DNA from 4 places in the Psychrobacillus sp. NPDC093180 genome. Region 1 is predicted to be linked to each of the others. Evidence: riboswitches for the same ligand, from Rfam matches in the RefSeq annotation. Region 1 holds a riboswitch; each other region holds the start of a gene.
What was found. A riboswitch is a leader RNA that binds a small molecule or an ion and turns the genes downstream of it on or off. The one in region 1 is predicted to bind S-adenosylmethionine.

Region 1 (3,144 bases):
ATCGACTCCAGATTGTTGAAGCTCCCATACAGTAAGTCGTGCTCCTTGAAAAACAGGTCTCGTTTCACAAGCATATACTTGAAACTGCTTTCCTTTTTCAGCACCTAGATGGAAAGGTGCTAGTGCAGTTCCATATTTTGCAGTTGCAATCGTGCCTGCATTACAAATAGTCATGACTTTTGTAAAATCTTCAAGTAAAGATAATGCATATTCACCAATAGCACGGCAGGATTCCTCATCTTCTTTGTATATGCTATCTGCTTCCTCTAATAATTGTCTCTTCGCTTCTTGTACAGTTTCCGCCTGCTCCACTGAACCACGTAGGCGCTCCAAAGCCCACACTAAATTGACAGCTGTTGGTCTAGATCCAGCTAAATATAGTGCATCTTTACTTAGTAATTGATAGAATTCCTCCAATGAATTGGTTTCGTAAAACTGTGCTGCTGCTGCTAATCCATAGGTAGCGGTAATACCAATTGCTGGAGCTCCTCGAACTTTTAAAGTTAAGATGGCATCATATACATCTTCCAGTGTTTCTAGAGTTTCATACACTACTTCAAGCGGTAACTTTTGTTGATTCAATATTTCAAGTTTATTATTGTTCCATTTGATCGATAACGGAATAGTCATTTTTGCAACTCCTCAAGTAAAACAATTACCGCTTGGATAGAACTTATACTTTCGCGTTTCAATAAGAGAAGTTCTCCGATGCGTAATGCTTGTTTCTTAGACAGAATTCTTTTTTCATCCTCTACAATTCCGTCCAAGTCTTTTACATGGGCTAAGCCAATCGTTCTCCTAATTAACTCACAACCAGCAAAACCAAGAGTATCTCGGAAAATCTTATTCAATACATAAGCTTTAAATCCTTTTGTATCTTTATATGATTCCACCGCCTTGTTTTCCCAAAGTTCCGAAAAATCAGCAGAAAATACTTCCCATGTTTGTTCAATATGGCGGAGGATTACATCTCGCTGCTCTCCTTCTCTTGTAATCGTTTGAACAATTAAATTGGCTAAAAATAAGCCCACGTCAAATCCAATTGGCCCATAAAAAGCGAATTCCGGATCAATTACTTTCGTTTCCGTTTCACTCGCAAAAATACTTCCTGTATGCAAATCTCCGTGCAGTAAAGCCTCTGCTTCTGTTAAAAAGCTTTTCTTTAATTTTGCCACTTCTAATTTTAGAAGTTCATTATTCCAAATGGCTTCCACCTCTGCTCGCAAGGAAGGTTCAAAATCATTTGTTTCATGGTCAAAAAATGGATCTGTAAAAATTAAATCCTCTGTAATTTTACATAGCTCTGGATTGGAAAACTCTGAAACTAGTTTCTTTTTTTCAAATGGATGCAATGCAAAATCAGACGTATGGAATAAGGTTTGCGCAAGATATTTCCCAATATCGGTCGCTAACTTTGGATAGGACTCAAGGCCGATCAATCCTTCCCTTGCAATAGTGAGACGGGATAAGTCCTCCATCACGGTAATCGCCAATTCTTCATCAATTGCGTATACTTCTGGTACTAGTCCTGCTGCAAATTCCCCGTGTTTTTTAAGAGCAGTTGCTTCAATTAGCGCACGCTTCAATGTTAGTGGCCAGCTTTCACCAACTACCTTTGCATAGGGTAATGCTTGTTTTAAAATGATACCCTTCCCGCTTCTCAAGTCCTTAATGTGAAAAACATAATTCAGATTACCATCGCCAATTTCACTACAAGTAAGTTGCGCATCATCCGAAAAAAGGTTCAAATTTTTTGCGTATATGATAGCCTGCTCTTCTGTTAAAGATTCATATTGTTTCTTCGTGGCAATTGTCATTTTTCTCTACCTTCCTTTTACAAAATAAAAAACCTCTTTCCAAAGAAAGAGGCGTAGAATAAGAGACTTCTCGCCTCTTATCTTTCAGAAAGTTTCCTTTCTGATGGAATTAGCACCGTGCCTTAAGAGATCTTCATCTCGGCGCAAAAAGCGCCCCGTCTCACAACGGTATTACGGTCGGTTGCTGGGCTTCATCGGGCCATTACCCTCTGCCTGCTCTTGATAAGAGTGCTATTATTTTTCACGTAATGTTATTTGATTAGAATCCTAGCATACTCAAAAAAGAATTGTCAATTACCTTTTTAAATTTTATAAAAAATCTAAATACTGTATTGACATAATACCCGTTGCATGAAATAATCATTATTAATTTGACAATATAACGTAATTTTAATTGAATAATTTTTCTTATTTAGAGCAGGTGGAGGGACGAGCCCTATGATACCCGGCAACCGATTCAGTAATTGAACACGGTGCTAATTCTTGCAGTCAGTTGACTGAGAAATAAGAAGTTGTTAACTACTTAACCTCTTCTTGTTTGAAGAGGTTTTTTATATTATTGGGCAATTTATATTAAAGGAGATTGAAATTATGAGTGGAGTAACTTCTGTTTATCAATTATACGGAAAGCCTGGATCATTCGAAAAAAAAGCAGAAGGCATCGCTTTAGGTCTAACAATTGGTTCATGGACCGATTTACCTTTACTGGAACAAGAACAATTAAAACAGCATAAAGGGAATGTTGTTTCGATTAAGGAATATGAAAATATACAACACCCAACCAAATTAGATCAAATAAAAGCAGAGATAAAGATAGAATATCCTAGTGTCAACTTTTCACCAGATTTACCTGCCATACTAACAACTGTTTTTGGCAAATTATCATTAGACGGTGAAGTGAAACTATTAGACTTAGAATTTTCTCCAGAGCTATTAGCAAATTTTCCAGGACCGAGGTTTGGTATTGAGCAAATAAGAAACGTATTAAATGTACATAATCGACCACTCATCATGAGCATTTTCAAAGGAGTCATTGGAAGGGACATCGATTATTTAGCAGAACAGCTTCGACATCAAGCACTTGGAGGGGTAGATTTAGTAAAAGACGATGAGATTCTTTTCGACAATCCATTAACCCCTTTTGAAAAACGAATTACAACTGCCAAGGAAGTATTGCGTCAAGTGTATGAAGAAACTGGACATCGTACACTTTATGCGGTGAATTTATCAGGACGAACGTCTGGTTTACGAGAAAAGGCTAAAATGGCGAAAGAACTCGGTGCAGATGCTTTACTACTAAATGTCCATGCATACGGACTGGATGTAC
Region 2 (3,144 bases), on a different contig from region 1:
TGAAGGCGATGGAGATACTTACAAGGTAGAACAAGCACGAATCATTGATGAAGCATTAAAAAGTTTATAAGAGAAGCTAGGATAGTCAGAGGAGGAAATTCAAGTGGCAGAAATTATTGTTCCAGAATTAGCAGAATCGATTACAGAAGGTACTATTGCGCAATGGTTAAAACAACCGGGTGATACAGTAGAAAAAGGTGAGTTCATCGTTGAGCTTGAAACAGATAAAGTTAATGTCGAAGTAATTTCAGAGGAAGCTGGAGTTGTTAGTGAGTTACTTGCTGCTGAAGGTGATACAGTTCAAGTAGGTCAAGTAATTGCTGTAGTTGGAGCAGGTTCAGGAGCAGCAGCAGCTGCACCAAAAGCACCAGAGGCAGAAGCTACACCGGCGGCGGCACCTCAAGCGGCAGCAGCTCCTGTAGTAGAAGAAACTTCATCTGAGCAGGATCGCACAATTGCAAGCCCAGCAGCTCGTAAACTAGCTCGTGAGAAAGGTATTAACTTAAGTGAAATTTCACCAGTTGATCCAATGGGACGTGTTCGTGTACAAGACGTTGCAGCACATGGTTCTGCACCAGCACCAAAAGCAGCACCGGCGCCTGCAGCTACTGCACCAAAAGAAGACGATGGCCGTACTACTCGCGAGAAAATGTCTCGTCGTCGTCAAACAATTGCTTCTCGTTTACTAGAAGTAAAACAAAACACGGCAATGCTTACAACTTTCAATGAAATCGATATGACTAATGTAATGGCTTTACGTTCACGCAAGAAAGACCAATTCTTTGAGCAAAACGATGTGCGTCTTGGATTTATGTCATTCTTTACAAAAGCTGTAGTTGCTGCTCTTAAGAAATATCCTTATGTAAATTCACAAATTGATGGAACAGATATTGTGAAAAACAACTTCTACGATATCGGGATCGCTGTATCAACAGAAGGCGGTTTAGTAGTGCCGATCGTTCGTGATGCTGATCGTAAAAACTTTGCTGAAATCGAAGGAAATATTGGAGAACTTGCTAAAAAGGCTCGTGATAACAAATTAGCGCTTTCTGATATGGCAGGCGGATCATTTACAATTACAAACGGTGGCGTATTCGGATCACTACTTTCTACACCGATTCTAAACGGAACACAGGTTGGTATCCTAGGAATGCACACAATTCAAAAGCGTCCAATCGCTGTTGGTGATGAAGTGCAAATTCGTCCGATGATGTATGTAGCATTATCTTATGATCACCGTGTAATCGATGGAAAAGACTCAGTTGGATTCTTAAAAATGGTAAAAGAGCTTCTTGAAAACCCGGAAGATTTAATGTTAAATTCATAAAATGTGAATAGTGCAGATACTCATTATGTGAGTATCTGCACTTTTTTTACTACTTGGGAAACTACAAAAATTTAGATACATGGGTAACATTTTTCTAGTAACATTAGTTATGGAGATTTTCACCTTGTATGTTATAAAGGGATAATGCGTCATAAGAATGTGCTGTTAAGTGTCCAGTAGGTTTTTCGCTTCAGGGCGGAAGCTTTCCCCAGGGTTAGCGATGAGCTTTCACCGCCACTACGCATCTGCCTGGAGCGGAAATCAATTGCTATTTCTGTATCTCCCTAAGACGCATTTTCTCTATTATGTGTGTCATTCCAATCATTGTTCACATTTGATAAAGCACGCCAAAGATAGGTGCTTTAGTGCTTTTGTTCTGTGTCTCTATATATTTATGATTCCACTCCACAAACATTAAATATTCCTAATATTTTATTTTTTGAATAAAAAGTATTGACTTATAATATTGTGTTATGTATAGTTAAATAAAATTTCATATGAAATTCTTCTTATCAAGAGAAGCTGAGGGAATGGCCCTGCGAAGCTTCAGCAACAGATTGCAACTGCAAAACTGTGCTAAATCCACCGATTAAATTCGAAAGATGAGAAGAGGTTAGATTTTCTAATGTACCTCTTCAGTTCTCATAATCTGAAAGGGGTTTTTTTAATGACTTAATACCAAGTATATTAATAAGTTTAATCAAATTAATAAGATAAAGAAAAGGAGAGAGTTTGGATGAAAAAATGGATGGCATGGTCAATTTTATCTTTGTTTGTCTTGCTTTTAGCGGCTTGTGGTTCTAGTGAGGAAGTTACTTCTAGTGTAAAAGGTGATACGAAAAGTAATGAAGAACTAACAAAGGTTAAAATCAGTGCTTCAACAACTCCTCATGCAGAGATTTTGCAACATATTTCAGATGATTTAAAAGCAGAGGGAATTGAGTTAGATATTATTATCACACAAGATGGTATACAAACGAACCAATCAACCGCTGATGGTGACTTAGATGCAAACTTCTTTCAACACACACCATTTTTAGAGCAAGTCAATAAGGATAGTGGTATTGATCTTGTAAACGTACAAGGAGTTCATATAGAACCTTTCGGTGTTTACTCCAAGAAAATTGATGATATCACTCAATTAGATGAAGGGGCAAAAGTCGCTGTACCAAACGACCCGGTTAACTTTTCCAGAGCATTACTCTTATTTGCGGAAAATGGAATAATTGAGCTTGCTACGGATGTGGAAGGTTCGTACACAGTTCAAGATATTACAAAAAATGAAAAGAACTTAGAGTTTGTTGATATTGATGGACCATTACTAGTAAGAGCGTTGGATGACGTTGACATTGCAGCTATTAATACAAACTATGCATTAGAGGGAGGGTTCAAACCATTAGAAGATGCACTAATCATCGAAGGAAATGAATCTCCATATGTGAATATTTTAGTTTCTAGAAAGGACAATCAAAATGACGAAGCTATACAAAAAATTGCTGCAGCGTTAACAACGGAAAAAGTAAGAGAATTCATTTTAGAGAAATATGAAGGGGCTGTTGTACCAGCATTTTAACATCATTCAGAAACAACGTCTTCTGAATTTGCGGATAATCCCACACTATTATCTTCTGATTTGAACGAAGAGAAGAGAAAGGAAATTAGTAGAGACGTACGAGTAATATTGCAAACTATAGCATTTCAATGTAAGGAGGAAACTGAATGATTGAATTTCGCAAAGTATCTAAAACATTCGTCTCAGGAAAACGAACGATTACTGCACTTGAAAATGTAGAGTTGACTGTTCATAAAGGCGATAT
Region 3 (3,144 bases), on a different contig from region 1:
TAGTAGCAATTCCTATCACTTTAGTTCGTATTACTGGTAAGATAATAGAGAATATTCTAACAAGGAGTTGTTATGACGATTATGGTAGCTAAAGTAGAGATTGGTAAGACGGGTCTATTCGTAAATCCAGTAGGGCTTGGTACAAATGCAGTAGGAGGGCATAATCTTTTTCCCAATTTAAACGATGAGACTGGAAAGGAGATTGTTCGCACAGCAATTAATAATGGAATCGACTTTTTAGATACAGCTTTCATCTATGGTAAAGGAAGATCAGAAGAGTTAATTGGAGAAGTATTAAAAGAAAGTAAGAACCGTCATGACATTGTTATAGCTTCAAAAGGCGGGCATAAATTGGAAAATGACCAAGTTCTAATAGACAACTCTCCTAAGTTTTTGAGAGAAACAGTCGAAAATAGCTTGCGTAGCCTGCAAACAGATTATATTGATTTATTTTATATACACTACCCAGATGAAAACACGCCAAAAGCAGAAGCTATTGGGGCACTTCACCGTTTAAAAGAGGAAGGAAAAATACGTGCCATTGGTGTATCGAATTTTACTTTGGAGCAACTAAAAGAAGGTAACCAAGATGGCTATATTGATGTTCTCCAATCGGGTTACAATCTATTAAAACGTGATGCAGAAAATGAATTTCTGCCATATACAAGAGAGTATACTATTTCTTTTATACCTTATTTCCCACTAGCTTCTGGTTTATTGACAGGAAAGTTCGATAAAAATAGTACATTTGAAGATGGCCGTTCAAAAAATCCATTATTTCAAGGAGAAGCATTTGTGCGTAACTTAGAAAAAGTAGAACAATTGCGCCAAATAGCTAATGATAAAGATGCCGAGGTTTCAAATATTGTGCTTGCCTGGTATTTATCTCAACAGGGTATCGATGTAATCATACCTGGAGCTAAAAAACCGGAGCAAGTTTTAGCTAATATCAAAACATTAGAAGTGCAGCTAACACCTACTGAGGTAGCAGAAATTGATCGTATTTTTAGATAAACAAAACACAGAGCGAACGCTCTGTGTTTTTTATTCCCATTCAAAAGGTGTTGCTTGGTATACGTAATAATTCAACCAGTTCGAAAATAGTAAATGTGTATGAGAACGCCATGTATTTAATGGCTCGTTTGCCGGGTCGTCATTAGGGAAATAATTAGCAGGCACATCCATATCAATTCCTTTAGATAGATCACGGTTATATTCATCCGCTAAAGTAGTCGCATCATATTCTAAATGACCGGTAACCATAATTTGTTTTGCATCATTCGAAATAACAAGAAATACACCAGATTCATCAGAGATAGAAAGTAAGTTTAGTTCTGGATGTTTTTTTATTTCTTCATAAGAAACAGATGTAAAGCGAGATACCGGTGCGTGAAAAACATCATTAAATCCCCGTACTAAATCTACTGTTAAATCAGATAATCGATGAGCAAACACCCCAAAACATTTCTTTGGTAATTCATATTTTCCGATTCCATAGTGATGGTATAAAGCAGCTTGTGCCCCCCAGCAAATATTTAATACAGAGGTCACATTCGTTTTGGTCCAATCCATTATTTGGACCATCTCTTCCCAGTAATTTACGTCTTCAAATGCTAAATGCTCAATTGGAGCTCCTGTTATAATCATCCCATCATATTTTCGATGCTTGATATCCTCAAACGTTGTGTAAAACGTATTTAAGTGGGTTTTACTAACATTTTTCGATTCATGTGTAGCCATATGCATAAACTCAATATTCACTTGCAATGGTGTGTTCCCTAATAATCTTAAAAGCTGCAATTCTGTTCTTTCTTTCTCGGGCATTAAATTTAATATAATAATATTTAATGGACGTATATCCTGTGCTACCGCACGCTCCTCATCCATCACAAATATTTTTTCTTTTTTAAGTAATTCTGTTGCTGGCAACTGTTTTGGTACATTAATCGGCATTGTCTTCCTCTTCCTTTCTATGTAACATAAAAAAACCTCTTTTCTTATGGATAAGAAAAGAGGTTTTATAAATAGCTCTCAGTTCTTATCTCTCAAGACAAAAAATCTTGTAGGAGTTAGCACCTTTCTGACAATATCAGAGGTTGCTGAAGCTTCACAGGGCCATATCCCTCTGCTTCTCTTGATAAGAATATTAATTTGTTGGTTTATGTAATCTAGTAAATACTACCATGCGCCAAATATTTATGCAACATTTGAAATTAATAAAAAGATTATAGTAAAAGATATTCTAGTAGTAAGGTCTTTATTCATGCTTTTCATTCAATTTAAGAACAAGCTTGTTTGCATAGAATTTTAATACTTTCTGAAAAATATCAGATATAGTTTGATTTCACAAAACCCTTCCGAATAGAGCATTCTCCATTCGAAAGGGTTTACTAATTGATTTTAGACTTTAAAGCGATTTACCGCCTCTGTTAATTTCTCACTTAGTTCTGTTAGTGTCTCTGAAGATTCTGCTACAGATTGGATCGCGCGAAGTTGTTCATCAGACGATGCACTTACTTCTTCACAAGCAGCTGCCGTTTGCTGAGAAGTTGCTGCCATCAGTTGAATCGTTTCCACTACTTGTTCTTTATACTTGGAAACCTGTTCAATTTCCTCGGATACTTCATCAATGGAAGTCTGCATATTCGCCATTAAAGCTGAGATTTCTTCAAAAGTAATTTGTGTATCTGTTACAACCGTGCCCTGAGCTTGGAATGTTTCTCTTGTTTCGTTCATCTGCTTGCTAACTAAAACGGATTCTTGCTGTAGCTCAGTTATTGTCTTTTTGACTTCATCAGTAGCTCTGGCAGATTGCTCTGCCAGTTTTCTTACTTCCTCTGCAACTACCGCAAAACCTTTTCCATGTTCGCCAGCTCTTGCTGCTTCGATACTAGCATTTAAAGCAAGTAAATTTGTTTGCGCCGAAATTTCCATAATCGTTTCCATGACCCCTCCGATTGCTTTTACTTTGCTTTCTAAAGTACCAACAACATCGGACATTGACTTCAAATTGGATTCCCAATTATGAAATGATGATTTCAATTCACGCATTTGACTTTGACCGTTAGTGTTCATCGCGTTTGCTTTCGTTGCAATGTCGGTCATAGCGATTGATTTTGCATTGATTAAGTTTATTTGTTCGCT
Region 4 (3,144 bases), on a different contig from region 1:
AATAAAGCGAGTAAGTGGTTGAAGGACAAAGATGTAGAATTTACATATCATCACATTGTGGAGGACCCTCCCACAAAAGAATTAGTAAAAGAAATACTAGAAAAAACGAATATCGAATTAAAGAAACTTTTTAATACGAGTGGTACAAAATATAGAGAGTTACAATTAAAGGAAAAGTTACCGAATATGACAGAGGCAGAACAAATCGAAACGCTAGTATTCGATGGGATGCTTGTGAAACGACCACTTGTTTTTGATGGTAAGCAGTTGACGCTTGGTTTTAAAGAAGAAGAGTTTGAACAAATTTGGTCAAACAACTAAAGTAGCTTGTTTTTACTATAAAAATGTGTGAATATTATAGATGAATATATAACTTATTTGAGAGGGGTATAATTTATGAGCACACCAAAAGATTTGAAATACTCAGAAGAACATGAATGGGTAAAAACAGAAGGTGGAAATGCACGTATCGGTATTACTCATTTTGCGCAATCTGAGCTTGGGGATATCGTGTTTGTCGAGCTTCCACAAGTGGGAGACGATATTAAAGCAGGAGACCCATTCGGTAGTGTGGAATCAGTAAAAACTGTTTCAGAACTTTATGCTCCAATTAGCGGAAAAGTGGTTGAAGTGAACAGTGAGCTAGAAGATAGCCCTGAATTTGTAAACGAATCTCCGTATGAAAATGCATGGATGATCGTTGTTGAGCCATCAAATGCTTCAGAAATCGATGGTTTATTAACTGCTGACCAATATGAAGAATTAATTTCAGAATAATAATTAAAACGCCGGTTAATTGTCGGCGTTTTTTTCATATACTGAGTTAACGATGAAGATTAGGGAGAGAAGCTAATTGGCTAATGTATTTAGTGAAAAAGTAATTCTCGTCGAAGGAAGGTCGGATAAGCTTCAGCTTTTGCGACTTCTTGATGAATCCCCAGAAATTATTTGTACAAATGGTACAATCTCCAATGTAAAGCTAGAGGAAATCTTAAGCCCATATGATGACTTGCCGATCTATGCTTTTTTAGATGCAGATAAATCAGGTGAGCAAATACGTTCAATCGTCCGAAAAGAATATCCAGAAGCAATTCATCTATACACAAATCCGATGTATTGTGAAGTCGCAAATACCCCTTTCAAAGTTTTGGCTTCTATATTGAAACGTGTTAATATTAAAGTGAAAAAAGAATTTTTACTTTAGGATGATGTTTTGTGAATGAATGGACGCGTGAACAATGGGAGCATTACAAAAATAACAACGAGCTTTCATTATTCTATCTTTATACACCGATGTGCGGTACATGCATGGTGGCAAGCAAGATGATGCAAGTGATCGACGTATTAGTGCCAAATCCAGTAGGCCAAGCAAATATAAATTACCTCGAAAGCCTGGCAATGGAATATGAAATAGAAAGCGTCCCATGCTTACTGATCGCCAAAAAGGGACGCGTATATAAAAAAATATATGCTTTTCAATCCGTTCCTTTTCTGCTAGAAACAATAAAAAATATTGACGATCAAGCGATCATGTGATAGTATACTTCTTACTGAGCTTTACCAATTAAATAGTATTACTCTTATTAAGAGTGGTGGAGGGAAGTGCCCTACGAAGCCCGGCAACCGTCATGTAAATGAAATGGTGCCAAATCACACAAAGCAAACGCTTTGGGAAATGAGAGAATGGATAAGTTCTTTTCGATGGATAACTTACTTCCCTTCTGCTCTTTTGCAGAAGGGATTTTTTAATATTGGAAGGTGTGAGATTTACATGATAAGTTTAAAAGATGTTTCGAAGAAGTTTAAAACGAAACTAGGTACGATAATTGCTGTTGATGATGTAAATCTTGATATAAAGCAAGGCGAAATTTTCGGCATTATTGGATATAGTGGTGCTGGAAAAAGTACAATGATCCGTTTGCTAAATGGATTAGAGAAACCAACTGCTGGACAAATTATTGTGAACGGAAAAGAAATTACATCGATAAATGAGGAAAAGCTTCGTCAAGTTCGACATAAGGTAAGTATGATTTTCCAACATTTTAATCTGTTATGGTCCCGAACAGTTGCAGAAAATATTGCATTCCCGCTTGAAATTGCTGGGGTTCCAAAGGATCAACGAGTAGCGCGTGTTAATGAATTGATTGAACTTGTGGGATTAGAGGGAAGAGGAAATTATTATCCTTCACAACTATCAGGCGGGCAGAAACAGCGTGTAGGAATTGCTCGTGCATTGGCAAATCGTCCAGAAGTTCTACTCTGTGATGAGGCGACATCTGCACTGGATCCAGAAACAACGGACGCTATTTTAGATTTATTAGTTAGTATCAACGAGAAACTTGGTTTAACCATTGTATTGATCACTCACGAAATGCAAGTCATTCAAAAGATTTGTAATCGAGTGGCAGTTATGGAAGGTGGACGAGTTGTAGAAGAAGGGGATGTGCTAGAAGTCTTCCAAAATCCACAACGACCTATAACAAAACGATTTGTTTCGCAAGTTTCTGAACCGACGCAAACAATGCAAACGATACAAAATTTAGTGGATATATATCCAAACGGTAAGTTAATCAAACTCACTTTTGTAGGAGAACAAACAGAGCAACCAATACTTTCTAGGCTAATCAAACAATTCGAGCTAGAAGTAAATATCGTGCAAGGAAATATTTCGCATACAAAAAGTGGTGCATTTGGGACATTAATTCTTCAAATAGATGGCGACGCATTAGCCGTCGATGAAGCAATACGATTTATACATGAACAGAAAGTAAGTACAGAGGTGATCAACAATGATTAATACGCTTTTTCCGAATGTTGATTGGCCTAAAATGTGGGAAGCAGCACTAGAGACATTATATATGACAGCAGTTTCCACTATCTTAACTGCAATTTTTGGTTTAGCACTTGGGCTACTATTATTTTTAACAAGTCCACATCAAGCATGGGCAAATAAATTAGCGAATTGGTTAACAGGGGCTATAGTTAATATTTTCAGATCTATCCCTTTTATTATTTTAATCATTTTGCTTATTCCTTTTACGAAATTACTACTTGATACAATTCGTGGCCCAAACGCAGCTTTCCCAGCTCTAGTAATTGGAGCAGCTCCGTTCTATGCACGAATGGTATTAATCGGTTTACGAG

Region 2: another riboswitch for S-adenosylmethionine. It lies ahead of ACIP9W_RS07935 (MetQ/NlpA family ABC transporter substrate-binding protein); the one in region 1 lies ahead of mtnK (S-methyl-5-thioribose kinase).
Region 3: another riboswitch for S-adenosylmethionine. It lies ahead of metA (homoserine O-acetyltransferase MetA); the one in region 1 lies ahead of mtnK (S-methyl-5-thioribose kinase).
Region 4: another riboswitch for S-adenosylmethionine. It lies ahead of ACIP9W_RS10310 (methionine ABC transporter ATP-binding protein); the one in region 1 lies ahead of mtnK (S-methyl-5-thioribose kinase).

The regions. Positions count from the first base shown of each region.
Region 1 covers NZ_JBIVOJ010000015.1:70,074-73,217, reverse strand. The annotation lists gene mtnA (S-methyl-5-thioribose-1-phosphate isomerase) at 1-630, opposite strand, end outside; gene mtnK (S-methyl-5-thioribose kinase) at 627-1,817, opposite strand; SAM riboswitch class I at 1,892-2,046, opposite strand; SAM riboswitch class I at 2,223-2,328, shown strand; gene mtnW (2,3-diketo-5-methylthiopentyl-1-phosphate enolase) at 2,409-3,144, shown strand, end outside.
Region 2 covers NZ_JBIVOJ010000004.1:165,678-168,821, forward strand. The annotation lists gene ACIP9W_RS07925 (2-oxoglutarate dehydrogenase E1 component) at 1-70, shown strand, start outside; gene odhB (2-oxoglutarate dehydrogenase complex dihydrolipoyllysine-residue succinyltransferase) at 104-1,327, shown strand; SAM riboswitch class I at 1,834-1,936, shown strand; gene ACIP9W_RS07935 (MetQ/NlpA family ABC transporter substrate-binding protein) at 2,064-2,900, shown strand; partial or broken gene ACIP9W_RS07940 (methionine ABC transporter ATP-binding protein) at 3,047-3,144, shown strand, end outside.
Region 3 covers NZ_JBIVOJ010000004.1:190,862-194,005, reverse strand. The annotation lists gene ACIP9W_RS08065 (aldo/keto reductase) at 82-1,014, shown strand; gene metA (homoserine O-acetyltransferase MetA) at 1,045-1,953, opposite strand; SAM riboswitch class I at 2,036-2,144, opposite strand; gene ACIP9W_RS08055 (methyl-accepting chemotaxis protein) at 2,401-3,144, opposite strand, start outside.
Region 4 covers NZ_JBIVOJ010000006.1:52,223-55,366, reverse strand. The annotation lists gene ACIP9W_RS10330 (arsenate reductase family protein) at 1-321, shown strand, start outside; gene gcvH (glycine cleavage system protein GcvH) at 397-777, shown strand; gene ACIP9W_RS10320 (toprim domain-containing protein) at 854-1,204, shown strand; gene ACIP9W_RS10315 (thioredoxin family protein) at 1,216-1,536, shown strand; SAM riboswitch class I at 1,578-1,682, shown strand; gene ACIP9W_RS10310 (methionine ABC transporter ATP-binding protein) at 1,772-2,797, shown strand; gene ACIP9W_RS10305 (methionine ABC transporter permease) at 2,790-3,144, shown strand, end outside.